One region of the Corynebacterium comes genome, then DNA from elsewhere that is predicted to be linked to it. Evidence: riboswitches for the same ligand, from Rfam matches in the RefSeq annotation. Region 1 holds a riboswitch; each other region holds the start of a gene.
The links. A riboswitch is a leader RNA that binds a small molecule or an ion and turns the genes downstream of it on or off. The one in region 1 is predicted to bind thiamine pyrophosphate.
Positions count from the first base shown of each region.

Region 2: linked by a shared signal. The riboswitch ahead of CETAM_RS06495 (bifunctional hydroxymethylpyrimidine kinase/phosphomethylpyrimidine kinase) and the one ahead of CETAM_RS04810 (ECF transporter S component) in region 1 are both predicted to bind thiamine pyrophosphate.
Region 3: linked by a shared signal. The riboswitch ahead of CETAM_RS10645 (3-oxoacyl-ACP reductase) and the one ahead of CETAM_RS04810 (ECF transporter S component) in region 1 are both predicted to bind thiamine pyrophosphate.

Region 1 covers NZ_CP046453.1:974,613-978,614, forward strand. Annotated here, with positions in the region: gene CETAM_RS04795 (DUF808 domain-containing protein) at 1-894, opposite strand, end outside; gene CETAM_RS04800 (2-dehydropantoate 2-reductase) at 975-1,862, shown strand; gene CETAM_RS04805 (DUF2218 domain-containing protein) at 1,872-2,231, shown strand; TPP riboswitch at 2,240-2,357, shown strand; gene CETAM_RS04810 (ECF transporter S component) at 2,348-2,938, shown strand; gene CETAM_RS04815 (ABC transporter ATP-binding protein) at 2,938-4,002, shown strand, end outside.
Region 2 covers NZ_CP046453.1:1,342,798-1,346,799, reverse strand. Annotated here, with positions in the region: partial or broken gene CETAM_RS06510 (pyruvate formate lyase family protein) at 1-3, shown strand, start outside; partial or broken gene grcA2 (autonomous glycyl radical cofactor GrcA2) at 1-534, shown strand, start outside; gene pflA (pyruvate formate-lyase-activating protein) at 534-1,397, shown strand; TPP riboswitch at 1,406-1,505, shown strand; partial or broken gene CETAM_RS06495 (bifunctional hydroxymethylpyrimidine kinase/phosphomethylpyrimidine kinase) at 1,494-3,020, shown strand; gene CETAM_RS06490 (TIGR01777 family oxidoreductase) at 3,042-3,941, opposite strand; gene CETAM_RS06485 (class I SAM-dependent methyltransferase) at 3,995-4,002, opposite strand, start outside.
Region 3 covers NZ_CP046453.1:2,220,709-2,224,710, forward strand. Annotated here, with positions in the region: gene CETAM_RS10635 (acetyl-CoA C-acetyltransferase) at 1-42, shown strand, start outside; gene CETAM_RS10640 (LLM class flavin-dependent oxidoreductase) at 39-1,316, opposite strand; gene CETAM_RS10645 (3-oxoacyl-ACP reductase) at 1,322-2,098, opposite strand; TPP riboswitch at 2,155-2,251, opposite strand; gene CETAM_RS10650 (SDR family oxidoreductase) at 2,335-3,219, shown strand; gene CETAM_RS10655 (MsnO8 family LLM class oxidoreductase) at 3,209-4,002, opposite strand, start outside.

The DNA of each region.
Region 1 (4,002 bases):
GGTCACGCCCTCCACGAGGAAGGCCACGATGGCGCCCCACACCAGGCCGAAGAGCAGCGCGAAGAACGTGTTCACCAGCCAACCGAGGATCCCGCCGCCGACGGCGACCTCCATGCCGTGGATGGTGTCGTAGAACCAGGTCAGGCCGAACTCGGCCAGACCGGCGATGATGATGTGTCCACCGACCCACAGCATGGCGAAGGTGCCGATCACCGAGATCGCGGTGAGGATCTTCGGCATGGCGGATACCAGCCCCCGGCCGAAGCCGGCGCCTGGACCACCCCGGGACACCATGTGCAGACCGACGTCATCCATCTTCACCAGCAGGGCGACCGCACCGTAGACGAGCGCGGTGATGCCGATGGCCACGACCACCAGGACCGCGGCGCGGAAGACCAGTGGCTGATCGGCGACCTCATTGAGCGAGATGACCATGATCTCCGCGGAGAGGATCAGGTCGGTCATGATCGCGCCCTTGACCAGCTGATCCTCCGCCAGGGGAGACTCATCCTTGGCGGGCTTGTCGTGGCCGCCGTGGCCCAGCACCTTGGCGAGCACCTTCTCCGCGCCCTCGTAGCACAGGTAGGTGCCACCGATCATGAGTATCGGCGTGAGGGCCCAGGGGGCGATCCACGACAGGAACAGCGCGATAGGCAGGATGATGACGAGCTTGTTGATCAACGAGCCCTTGGTGATCCGCCAGATCATCGGCAGCTCCCGCGCGGGGGAAATGCCGGTGACGAAACGGGGGGTCACCGCTGCGTCATCGACCACCACGCCGGCGGCCTTGACGGAGGTCTTGCCGGCGGCGGCGGCGACGTCGTCGACACTGGCGGCGGCCGCTCTGGCGATGAGGGCCACGTCGTCGAGCAGGGCGATCAGGCCACCGGCCATGATTCCCACCTTTCTGTCTGCGGGTGTGAACTAGATGCAGTGTAGTCCGGCTGCACCGGGTGTGCGCGTAGTCTGGTCCCATGAAGATTGCGGTCATCGGGGTCGGGGCGGTCGGAGGCTGGTTCGGCGGGAATCTGGTCCGTGCGGGCCATGACGTCGTGTTCGTCGCACGTGGCGGCACCCTCCGGGTCCTGCGTTCGGAAGGGCTGCGCCTCAACGGGGAGGCTCCGGTGGCGGTGCGCGCCGTCGGAAAGCTCAGTGAGGCCGATGAGCCGGACGTGGTGCTGCTGGCGGTGAAGGCGACCACCGGGACGGACGTCGCGGCACTGCTCGAGGGGCTTCCGGACGCCGCCCTGGTCGCCGTCACCCAGAACTCCGTCGAGGTTCCCTCGCGGGTAGCCGACGTAGTGGGCACTGATCGCACCCTGCCCGGCGTGGTACGCGGTTATTTCCACCACACCGGCCCGGGCGAAGTCGAGTTTCACGGCGGACCCATCTCCTATGACTTCGGAACGTGGGACGGCAGCCCGAACCACACGGTCGATGAGTTCGCCGCGGCGTTGAGGGGGGCGGGTATTGAGGCGACCGTCCGCGAAGACATCTTCGTCGACGTCTGGGAGAAGGCGATGTACGTGACCACGACCGGGGCACTCGGGGCCCTGTCCGGAAGCACGCTCGGTGAGCTGCGCACCCGCCTCCGCCCGACGCTCCGGGCGCTCATGCGTGAGGTGCACGCCACCGCCCTGGCCACCGGGGTGCCCCTGTCCGCGGATGCGGTGGAGCGCACCCTGGATTTCGCCGACCGCATGCCGGCCGGCGCGACCAGCTCCATGCACCGTGACCTGGCGGCGGGCAGGCCGGACACGCGGCACGAGCTGGACGCCCAGGTGGGGGCCATCTGCCGGCTCGCCGCCCGGCATGACGTCGACGTTCGACTGCATGACCTGGTATTTGGCGTGCTGGGGTAGCGTGAGGGCATGACTGCTTCATCCACAGCCCGGGTCAGGTGCGACCGCCCGGGGCGTTACGCACGCTTGCTGGTCAACCGGTTCGCGCAGACCGCACACACGGACTGGGACAGCGAGCAGGGGCGCGCTCACCTGGCGTTCACCCGGGAGCGGGAGGGCGAAGTGGACCTGATAGCCGGGGACGGCGTCCTGCTGATGCAGCTGGAGTGTCCGGCCGAGGAACTCGATCAGTTCGAGGCCATGATCGGCGGCGGGCTGGTGGAGATCGCCGCGGGGACCGGACTGCAGGTTCTGTGGAAGCGGAGCGGGGGACAGGAAGGTACCCGCTGGGTGGCTGATCTGGACGAGAAACCCGAAGGGTTAGAATAAGTCCGCAAACATCCAGTCACGGGTACCCGGTGCGATTCCGGGCTGAGACGCCTCCAACACAGATTGGGCGAACCGTCGAACCTGATCCGGTTAGTACCGGCGCTAGGGAGATTATTGTGAATACTTCACGGGCGCGCTCGTCATGGCGCGTCATCGACATCATCATCGCCTCTGTCCTGGGAGTGGCCTGCGGCCTGATCTTCTGGGTGTGGAACTCCATCGGCTACGCCTGGTTCACCGCCATGGACGCCCTGACCCCGGGCTTCGGTGGTCTGGCCGTCGGCATCTGGCTGATCGGCGGCGTCATCGGTGGACTGGTGATCCGTAAGCCGGGTGCCGCACTGTTCGTGGAACTGCTCGCGGCGATCGTCTCCGCGCTGCTGGGCAACCAGTGGGGCATTGAGACGCTGTACTCAGGGATCGCCCAGGGGCTGGGGGCTGAGCTGGTTTTCGCGGCCTTCGCCTACCGACGCTTCACTCTCCCCGTGGCCATGCTGGCGGGCGCCGGAGCCGCTGTGTCAGCTTTCGTTCTCGAGCTTTTCACCAGCGCGAACCTGGCCAAGTCGCTGGCCTTCAACTCGATCTACCTGACCTGCCTGATCATCTCCGGCGCCATTCTCGCAGGATTCCTCGGCCACTGGCTGGTCAAGGCCCTGGCCGCGACAGGTGCACTGGACCGCTTCGCGGTAGGCCGAAAGCGCGTGTGATGACAGCACTCGTCGAGGCCCGCGGCCTCGGCTGGCGGCACGCCTCCAGAATCGACCCCGCGATCGAGAACATCTCCCTGCGCCTGGAGCGTGGCGAGAAGGTCCTGCTCACCGGTGACTCCGGCGCAGGGAAGTCCACCCTCCTGGCGGCTCTGGCCGGGTTGCTGGGGGATGAGGAGGACGGCGAGCGGACAGGCACGCTTGAGGTCGGCGGCACCGTGGGCATGGTCCTGCAGGACCCGGACTCCCAGGTCATCGCCTCGCGTGTGGGCGACGACGTCGCCTTCGGCTGCGAGAACCTGAGGGTCCCCCGGGAGGAGATCTGGCCGCGGGTGCGCCGCGCCCTGGCCCTGGTCGGACTGGATCTCCCGCTCGATCACCCCACGCGGCATCTGTCCGGCGGGCAGAAGCAGCGACTTGCCCTGGCGGGCGTCATCGCCATGGGGGCCGAGCTCATCCTGCTCGACGAGCCGACCGCCAACCTCGACCCGGCGGGGCAACGCGAGGTCGTTGACGCGGTGACCACGGTCGCCGCGGAAACCGGTGCAACCCTGCTCGTGGTCGAACACCGCCCGCGGCTCTGGGCGCCCATGATGGACCGCTTCCTCCACCTGGGGGCGGACGGGCTGCAGGAGATCACCGTCGCGGACCTGCCCCGTCCGCCGGTGCTGCCCGCCGCGCGGGGAGTGAGCCCCGGGACTCCGACCATGGTCCGGGCCCGGGACCTGCAGACCATCTGGGGCCCGCCTCGCACTCTGGACCTGCCGGCGGGTGCCTCGAGCGTGATCACGGGACCGAACGGATCCGGCAAATCCACGTTGACGCTGACGCTGGCCGGACTGTTGGAGCCGACCGGCGGGACGCTGGAGTACTCCGGGGATCTGCGCCGGGGACTGAAGGCACCGCCCCACAAGTGGACCTCGCGGCAGCTCGCGCAACGCGTCGGCTACGTGTTCCAGGATCCGGAGCACCAGTTCGTCGCCCGCACCGTGGCCGAGGAGATGGCCGTGTCCGGCGGGCCCCGGGAGCGTATCGACGACCTCCTGGTACGCCTGCGGCTGACC
Region 2 (4,002 bases), 370 kb from region 1:
AACGTCGTGTACGGCAAGGCCACCGGCAACTTCCCGGACGGTCACCGCGCGGGCACCCCGTTCTCGCCCGGCGCGAACCCGAGCAACGGCGCCGACACCCACGGCATGGTCGCCTCCATGTTGTCCGTGGGCAAGCTCGACTACAACGACGCCCTCGACGGCATCTCCCTGACCAACACCATCACCCCCTCCGGTCTCGGCCGCACCAAGGCCGAGCAGGTGACCAACCTCGTCGGCATCCTCGACGCCGGTTTCATCATGGACGACAACTAGGAGCCCCCAATGTCCACCAAGACCTTTGACGAGCGCATGGCCGACATGAAGGCCTCCCGCTCCGCCCACAACATGGAATCGGGCCTGTACCACGCCAACATCAACGTCCTGGACAAGTCCACGCTCGAGGACGCGATGGCCAATCCCGGGAACTACCCCAACCTGACTGTCCGGGTGTCCGGCTACGCGGTGAACTTCGTCAAGTTGACCAGGGAGCAGCAGCGGGACGTCATCTCCCGTACCTTCCACCAGGGAGCGTAGTGGCCCGGGACGGTGTCACCGGCGAGGTTAGCCTCACCCCGTCGGTGGGTGAGAAGGTCCGTGGGGTGGCCGCGGGCCTCGGCGGCACCGCCGGGGACCTCACCCGGCCGGAGCTTCTCGACGCCCGCGTCACCGGCGACGTCGCCCTCGTGCACTCCTGGGAGATGGTCACCGCGGTCGACGGACCCGGCACCCGGATGACCCTCTTCCTCACGGGTTGCCCGCTGCGCTGCCGGTACTGCCACAACCCCGACACGATGGAGATGCGCTCCGGCACCCTCGAGCGCGTGGAGGACGTGGTCAAGCGCGTCAGGCGCTACCAGCGCGTCTTCCGGGCCACGGGTGGCGGCCTGACGATCTCCGGCGGCGAGCCGCTCTTCCAGCTCGCCTTCACCCGACGGGTGCTCGCCTCGGTTCACCAGGCGGGGATCCACACGGCGATCGACACCTCCGGCTTTCTCGGCGCCCGCCTGACGGAGGAGGACCTGGCGAACATCGACCTCGTGCTTCTCGACGTCAAGTCCGGCAACGAGGCCACCTACCGCACGGTCACCGGCCGGTCCCTGCAGCCGACGATCGACTTCGGCGACCGGCTGGCCGCCCTGGGCAAGGCGGTGTGGGTGCGCTTCGTGCTGGTCCCGGGATTGACCGATGATCCGGAGAACGTGGCTCAGGTGGCCGACATCGTCGCCCGCTGGCCCAACGTCGAGCGGGTCGAGGTGCTCCCCTTCCACAACATGGGTGCGGACAAGTGGCGTGAGCTGGGTATCCCCTACCACCTGGAGGACGCGGAGCCCCCGACGCCGGAGTCGCTGGCGGCGACCCGCCAGGTTTTCCTCGATCGGGGGATCGTCACTTACTGATAGGGTCGTCCACGACATTGGGGTGCACGGCTGCAGGGCTGTGCTGAGAACATACCCATGGAACCTGCTCTAGCTAGAACTAGCGAAGGGATTGTCGTGACTCAGCCACGCGTTCTGTCCATTGCCGGCACCGACCCGACCGGAGGTGCCGGCATCCAGGCGGACCTGAAGTCCATCGCCGCCGCCGGGGGTTTCGGCATGGCCGCCGTCACCGCACTGGTGGCACAGAACACCCACGGGGTCCGCTCCGTGCACACCCCGCCCCACGAGTTTCTCCGCGAGCAGCTCGCCTGCGTCTTCGATGACGTCACCGTGGATGCGGTGAAGATCGGCATGCTCGGGGACGTGGAGACCGTCGCCGTCGTCGCCGAGACGCTGGCCGCTCACCCGGTCCCCCACGTCATCCTGGATCCGGTCATGGTGGCCAGCTCCGGTGACCGCCTGCTCGACGAGGACGCGGAAGCCGGTGTCCGCGACCTCATCCGCCACGTCGACGTGATCACCCCCAATCTGCGCGAGCTGGCCGTGCTCTGCGACACCACGATGGCCGCCGATCTGGACGAGGCCATCGCCCAGGCTGCCGGGCTGGCCGGGGACACGGACACGGTGGTCATCGTCAAGGGTGGGCATCTGACCGGTTCCGCGGCCGACAATGCCGTCGTCCACCCGGACGGTACCGTCCACCACGTGCCCACTCGGCGGGTGGACACAAAGAACACCCACGGCACCGGCTGTTCGCTGTCCGCCGCCCTGGCCACCCGCATCGCCTCTGGTGAGCCGGTCAATGAGGCGCTGGAGTGGTCGACCCGCTGGCTTCATGATTCGATCAGCAACGCCGACGCCCTCGACGTGGGCAGCGGTCACGGTCCGGTCGACCACTTCCATCGGACGCGCCGTCTCGAAGCTGCCGCAGACACCACCCCGTGGCCGCACCTGACCGGCCCCCTGCCGACCCTCCCCGCACCCTCCCCGCACCTTGTCCCGGCCGGACCCCACACGCAGGCGATGTGGGAGGCCACCGGTGAGGTCTGGGGCGAGATCATGGACCTGACGTTCATCCGTGAGCTCCGCAGCGGCACGCTGCGCCCCCGCGACTTCGCCTTCTACCTCGACCAGGACGCCCAGTACCTCAACCGGTACTCCCGCGCGCTGGCACTGCTCTCGGCGAACGCCACCGACCAGGAGGGGCAGATCGGCTGGTCAGAGGGCGCGATGGGGGTGCTCGCCGGGGAAGCGCAGCTTCACCGCGACTGGCTGGGCGCCAACGGCGTCACGGTCACCGCCCCCTCCCCCGTCACGCTGGCCTACACCAATTTCCTCGTCGCCTCCTGTGCCGTGGAGCCCTACGCCGTGGGGGCCGCCGCGGTGCTGCCCTGCTACTGGCTCTACGCGGAGATCGGTTTCGAGCTGATGAAGGACAACCACCCGGAGCACCCGTACCACGCGTGGCTCAAGACCTATGCCGGCGAGGAGTTCATCACGGGAGCGCGTGGCGCCATCGCCCGCACCGAGCGTGCCCTTGCGTCAGCCTCCCCCGCCGAGCGTGAGCAGGCGATGGCGACCTACCTCAACGCCTGCGTCTACGAGCGGGAGTTCTTCGCCCAGGCCGACCGCGCCTGGTAGCAGGCACGGGTCGGCGCGGCGTCAGTGCCCGAGCGCGTCATCGATGGCTGAGCCCGCGGTCGGGGCTGTGAACTGGAAACCGGAGTCCGTGAGCACCTTCGGCTCCACCGTCGCGTCGGCCAGCAGCAGGGACTCAGCGGCGTCACGGCCGAGGACCAGGCGCAGCGCCCACTTCGGTGCGGGGAGCAGGTAGGGGCGGCGCAGGCGCTGCGCGAGGTGCCGGCCGATGTCGCGGGCGCTGGCCGGGGTCGGTCCGCTGAGGTTGACCGGCCCGGTGATGCGGTGGTCGATGATGTGGCGGATCGCCCTGACCTCATCCTCCAGGGAGATCCACGGCCAGATCTGGCGGCTGGTGCCCAGGGGGCCGCTGAGACCGAATCGGGTGAGGGGAATCAGTGGCTTGAGCACCGCCTCCGGGTGCAGCAGGGACGCCGTGCGCAGCAGCGCCACCTTCGCCCGGGGGCCGGCTTTGAGGGCCTCCTCCTCCCAGTCGACACAGAGCTGGGCGAGGAAGCCTTCACCTGCGCCGCTGGCTTCTGTGAGGGTGGCCCCGGGGCGGTCGCCGTAGATGCCGACGGCGGAGGCGGACACCAGCATCGGAGCGTCCTCGCCCAGCTGGCGGACGGCGTCGGCGAGCGTGCGGGTGGGTGCCAGGCGTGACGCCCGGAGAACCTCGCGGTAGTTCCGCGTCCACGGGAGTTTCCCGATGCTGGCGCCGTTGAGGTTGACCACCGCGTCCGCACCCGCGAGCAGGGCGGGATCGAGGTCGCCGCGGCCGGGATCCCAGAACGCTTCACCGGTGTTGCGGGGCTGACGTCGTACGAGCCGGACAACCTCAACGCCGTCGGCTTCCAGCGACGTGGTGAGGGCGGATCCGATCAGTCCGGACGCGCCGGAGATGATGATTCTGGTGGGGGCCATGTGGGTGCTTTCTGTGGGCTACGGGTAGGGGTTCGAGTCTGCCGGTCGGGGATTCAGGGCC
Region 3 (4,002 bases), 1.2 Mb from region 1:
GGTGGCGGCGGCCAGGGCGAGGCACTGCTGCTGGAGAACTAGTCCGAGAGGTGCTCCCGCAGCGTCGCGCCGGCGTACTCCGTCCGGAACAGGCCCCGCTCCTGGAGGACGGGAATGACCAGGTCAACGAAGTCCTCGATACCCGCAGGCAGCGAGGGTGGCATGAGGTTGAACCCGTCTGCGCCACCGCCGTCGACCCAGCGCTGCATCTCGTCGGCGATCTGTTCCGGGGTGCCCACGAAGGTGGCGTGACCGCCGCCGGCGGCGAGGTAGCCGAGCAGCTCACGCACGGTCGGGTGCGTCGACTCGATGATGCGCAGGATCGTGGCGTAACGCCCGGCGGGGCCGGTGAACTCCGCCAGCGGCGGCAGTGCGGGAACCGGGGCATCCAGTTCCCAGCCGGAGGTGTCCTGGTCGATGAAATACGACAGCCCCTTCAGGGCGTCGGCCACAGGAAGCAGCGCATTGAGTGCGCGCTGCTTCTCCCGGGCCTCCTCCTCGGTGCGGGCGACGTAGGTGACCAGACCGGGCATGACCACGAGTTCATCAGGGTCCCGGCCTACCGCCTCGGCGCGACGACGCACGTCGAGACGGTACTCGCGGGCCATCTCCAGATCCCAGGCGACGGCGTAGACGCCTTCGGCATGTCTCGCCGCCAGGTTTCGGCCTGGATCCGAGGCCCCGGCCTGGAAGAGCACCGGACGCCCCTGGGGTGGCGCCGGGATGTTGAGCGGACCGGCGACCGCGAAGAAGTCCCCGGAGTGATCGAGCGTCGACAAGCGGGCGGAATCACCCCACCGCGTGGAAGCATCGTCGAGCACCGCCGCAGAGGGGAACGAGTCCCACAGGCGGTTGATCACGGAGATGAACTCCTCCGCGCGGGCATAACGCTCGGCGTGCGGCGGCAGCGCGGGCATACCGTGGTTACGCGCCTCGGAGTCATTCATCGAGGTCACCACGTTGATCCCGGCGCGGCCTCCCGAGATGTGGTCGAGGCTGGCCAGCATGCGCGCGGCGTGGAAGGGCGACCAGAAGGAGGCGGAGATGGTCGTCACCAGGCCGATGCGTTCGGTCGCGCGGGCCAGCGCCGTCAGGGTGGTCACCGGTTCCAGGAACCACAGCGGGCCGGACCCGACGCCGTCGAGGTCGGCGGACTGGCCGTCGGCAAGGAAGACGGCGTCGAGGCGGCCCCGCTCAGCCACCCGGGCGAGGTGCTCCCAGTAGGTGATGTCGCCGAGCCTGCCCGAGGATGAGTCAGGGGCCCGCCACGCGGAGGTGTGGTGACCTGCTGCGAAGGCGAAGAGATTGATGTGCACGGCTTCTAGTCCTTCACCAGTCCACCGTCGACGACCAGGTTCTGGCCGGTGACGGAACGTGCCCACGGGGAGGCGAAGAACAGGATCGCGTCGGCGAACTCGGCGGGCGTGGTCACCGACTGCAGCGGAGTGGAGGCCGCGATGAGGTCGAAGACCTCGTCCGGGGTGGCCGCACTGGCATCGGTGGTGCGCAGCAACCCGCCCGAGAGCATGTTCACCGTGACACCCCGCGGCCCCAGATCCGCGGCGAAGGTGCGCGTCAGGGAGAGCAGCGCGGCCTTCGCCGCGGTGTAGTCGTGGTACGGGACCACCGGGTACTGGAAGAGGTTGGTGCCGATCGTGATCACACGTCCCGAACCGAACTCATCGAAACCGGGCAGCGCGGCCTGGATGACGTTGAGGGCACCCTGGATCGCGCCGGCGAACTGATCCTGGAAACGCCCGTAGGTGATCTCCTCGGCCTTGGGGCGGGCATCGCCGTCGAAGGAGAAGTCCACCAGGGCGTTGTTGACCACGGTGGTGACGGGGGCGTCGAAAAACTCCCTGGCCTGCACGTACAGCGCATCGACCTGCGCACGGTCACGGACGTCCGCCCGGATGGCGACCGCCCGGCCGGGATACTCCCCGACGAGTGCCGCGGCCGCCTCCCCGCTGGAGAAGTAGTTGACGACGACCTTCGCGCCCTCGCGCAGGAACGCCTCAGATATTGCCCGGCCGAGGCCGCGGGCCCCGCCGGTGACGAGCACGATCTGCTCGGATATCGCTGGTGCAGTGGTGGTCATGTAGACGCCTTTCTCAAGGAAAGGGCGAAAGTATTTCCGGGTCCTTCAAGGAGTCCTTCAAGGACAGTGGACAATCCCTTCGCCAGCATTAACTGGATCAGGTTCGACGGGTATGTTCTCAGCTGCCAGCAGGCGGCACCCCGTGTCACGCGGCACCAACGCTAGCAGGGGGGCGACGCACGCCACCCCATCCGGTAACCTGGGTCACACATCGTCGAGACCTTATAGGAGTGACCATGGCCGCCCTCAACGACCCCCGCACCCTCCATCCGAAGATCGACCCGCCGAAACAGACCCAGCCCCACCCGGGCCTGGACGCCAAGCTCGACCCCCAGGCCGACCTGGGTCTGGAGACCTACCGGGGCAGCGGTCGCCTCCAGGGCAGGAAGGCGTTGATCACCGGCGGCGACTCCGGCATCGGCGCCGCCGTGGCCATCGCCTACGCCCGGGAGGGCGCGGACGTCGCCATCGCCTACCTCCCCGAGGAGGAGCCCGACGCGGAGAAGATCATCAGGGCCATCGAGGACGCCGGCCAGCAGGCCCTGGCACTTCCCGGGGACCTGCAGGAGCTGAAGCACTGCGAGGAGATCGTGGAGAAGACCGTCGAGACCTTCGGCGGCCTGGACATCCTGGTCAACAACGCCTCCCGCCAGATCTGGCACGACGGGATCAGGAACATCCCGGACGATGATTTCGACGCCACCATGAAGTCCAACATCTACAGCTCCTACCGGGTGACCAAGGCGGCCCTGCCACACCTCAAGCCCGGCTCCGCCATCATCTTCACCTCCTCGATCCAGGCGTACCAACCCTCCCCCCACCTGCTCGACTACGCCATGACCAAGGCGGCGATGAACAATCTCGCCAAGGGGCTGGCGGTGCAGCTCGCACCGGAGGGCATCCGGGTCAACGCCGTCGCCCCGGGCCCGGTGTGGACTCCCCTGCAGCCCAGCCACGGCCAGCCGCAGGACAAGATCGAGGGTTTCGGCCAGCACTCACCGCTCGGCCGCGCGGGACAGCCCGCCGAGCTGGCTGGCGCGTTCGTGTTCCTCGCCTCCGATGAAGCCTCCTACGTCATGGGCGAGACCCTCGGAGTCACCGGCGGCACGCCTACGCCCTAGCGGCCAGCTCCGCGAGCAGCTCCTCGGAACGCGCACGGCCCGCGAGGTCGCTCATGCCACCGGTGATGAGGATCTCCTGCGCGCCGGTGGCGCGGAGAAGCGGCCGGAGGCGGGCGGCGACCTGCGCGGGCGTGCCGTGGATGCCGGTGTCCAGCAACTCCCCGATCCGGCGGCGTTCCCGGGCGCTGAGCGTCGACTCGTCGAGCTCCGAAAGCGGCCGCAGGCTGTCGAAGGAGCCGGTGGAACGCGCCTTCGCCTGCGCCCACGCCTCGGGGATGAGCAGGTCGCGGGCAGCCTCCCCCGTGTCCGCGACGGCGACATTGCCGGAGAGGATGACGTGCGGGGCGCCGATGAGCCCGGGACGGAAGTTCTCCCGGTAGAGCCTGGCGGCGTCGACCTGGTTGGGGCCGCCGAGGATCACCCCGAGCCCGAGTTCGGCGGCCAGGAGCACCGAGCGGAAACCCGCGAGAAGGAACACGGGAGTGGCGCCCTCGTTGGCCGGGCGGGCGGTGACGGCGGCGTCGCCACGCAGATAGCTGATGAGTTCGCGCAGGTCAGCGGGGTATCTCTTCTTCAGTTCCGCCACATCCCCCTGGCGAAGCGCGGCGCGGACGGGAGCGGTGAAGCCGAGAGATGAGCCGATGCCGGCGTCGACACGCGCCGGGTACAGGGCCTCCAGTGTGGCGATCTGCTCGGCCACTATCAGCGGCTGGTGATCGGGCAGCATGATGCCCGCGGTGCCGATCCGGATCGAGTCGGTGGCGGCGCCCACGGCGGTGGCGA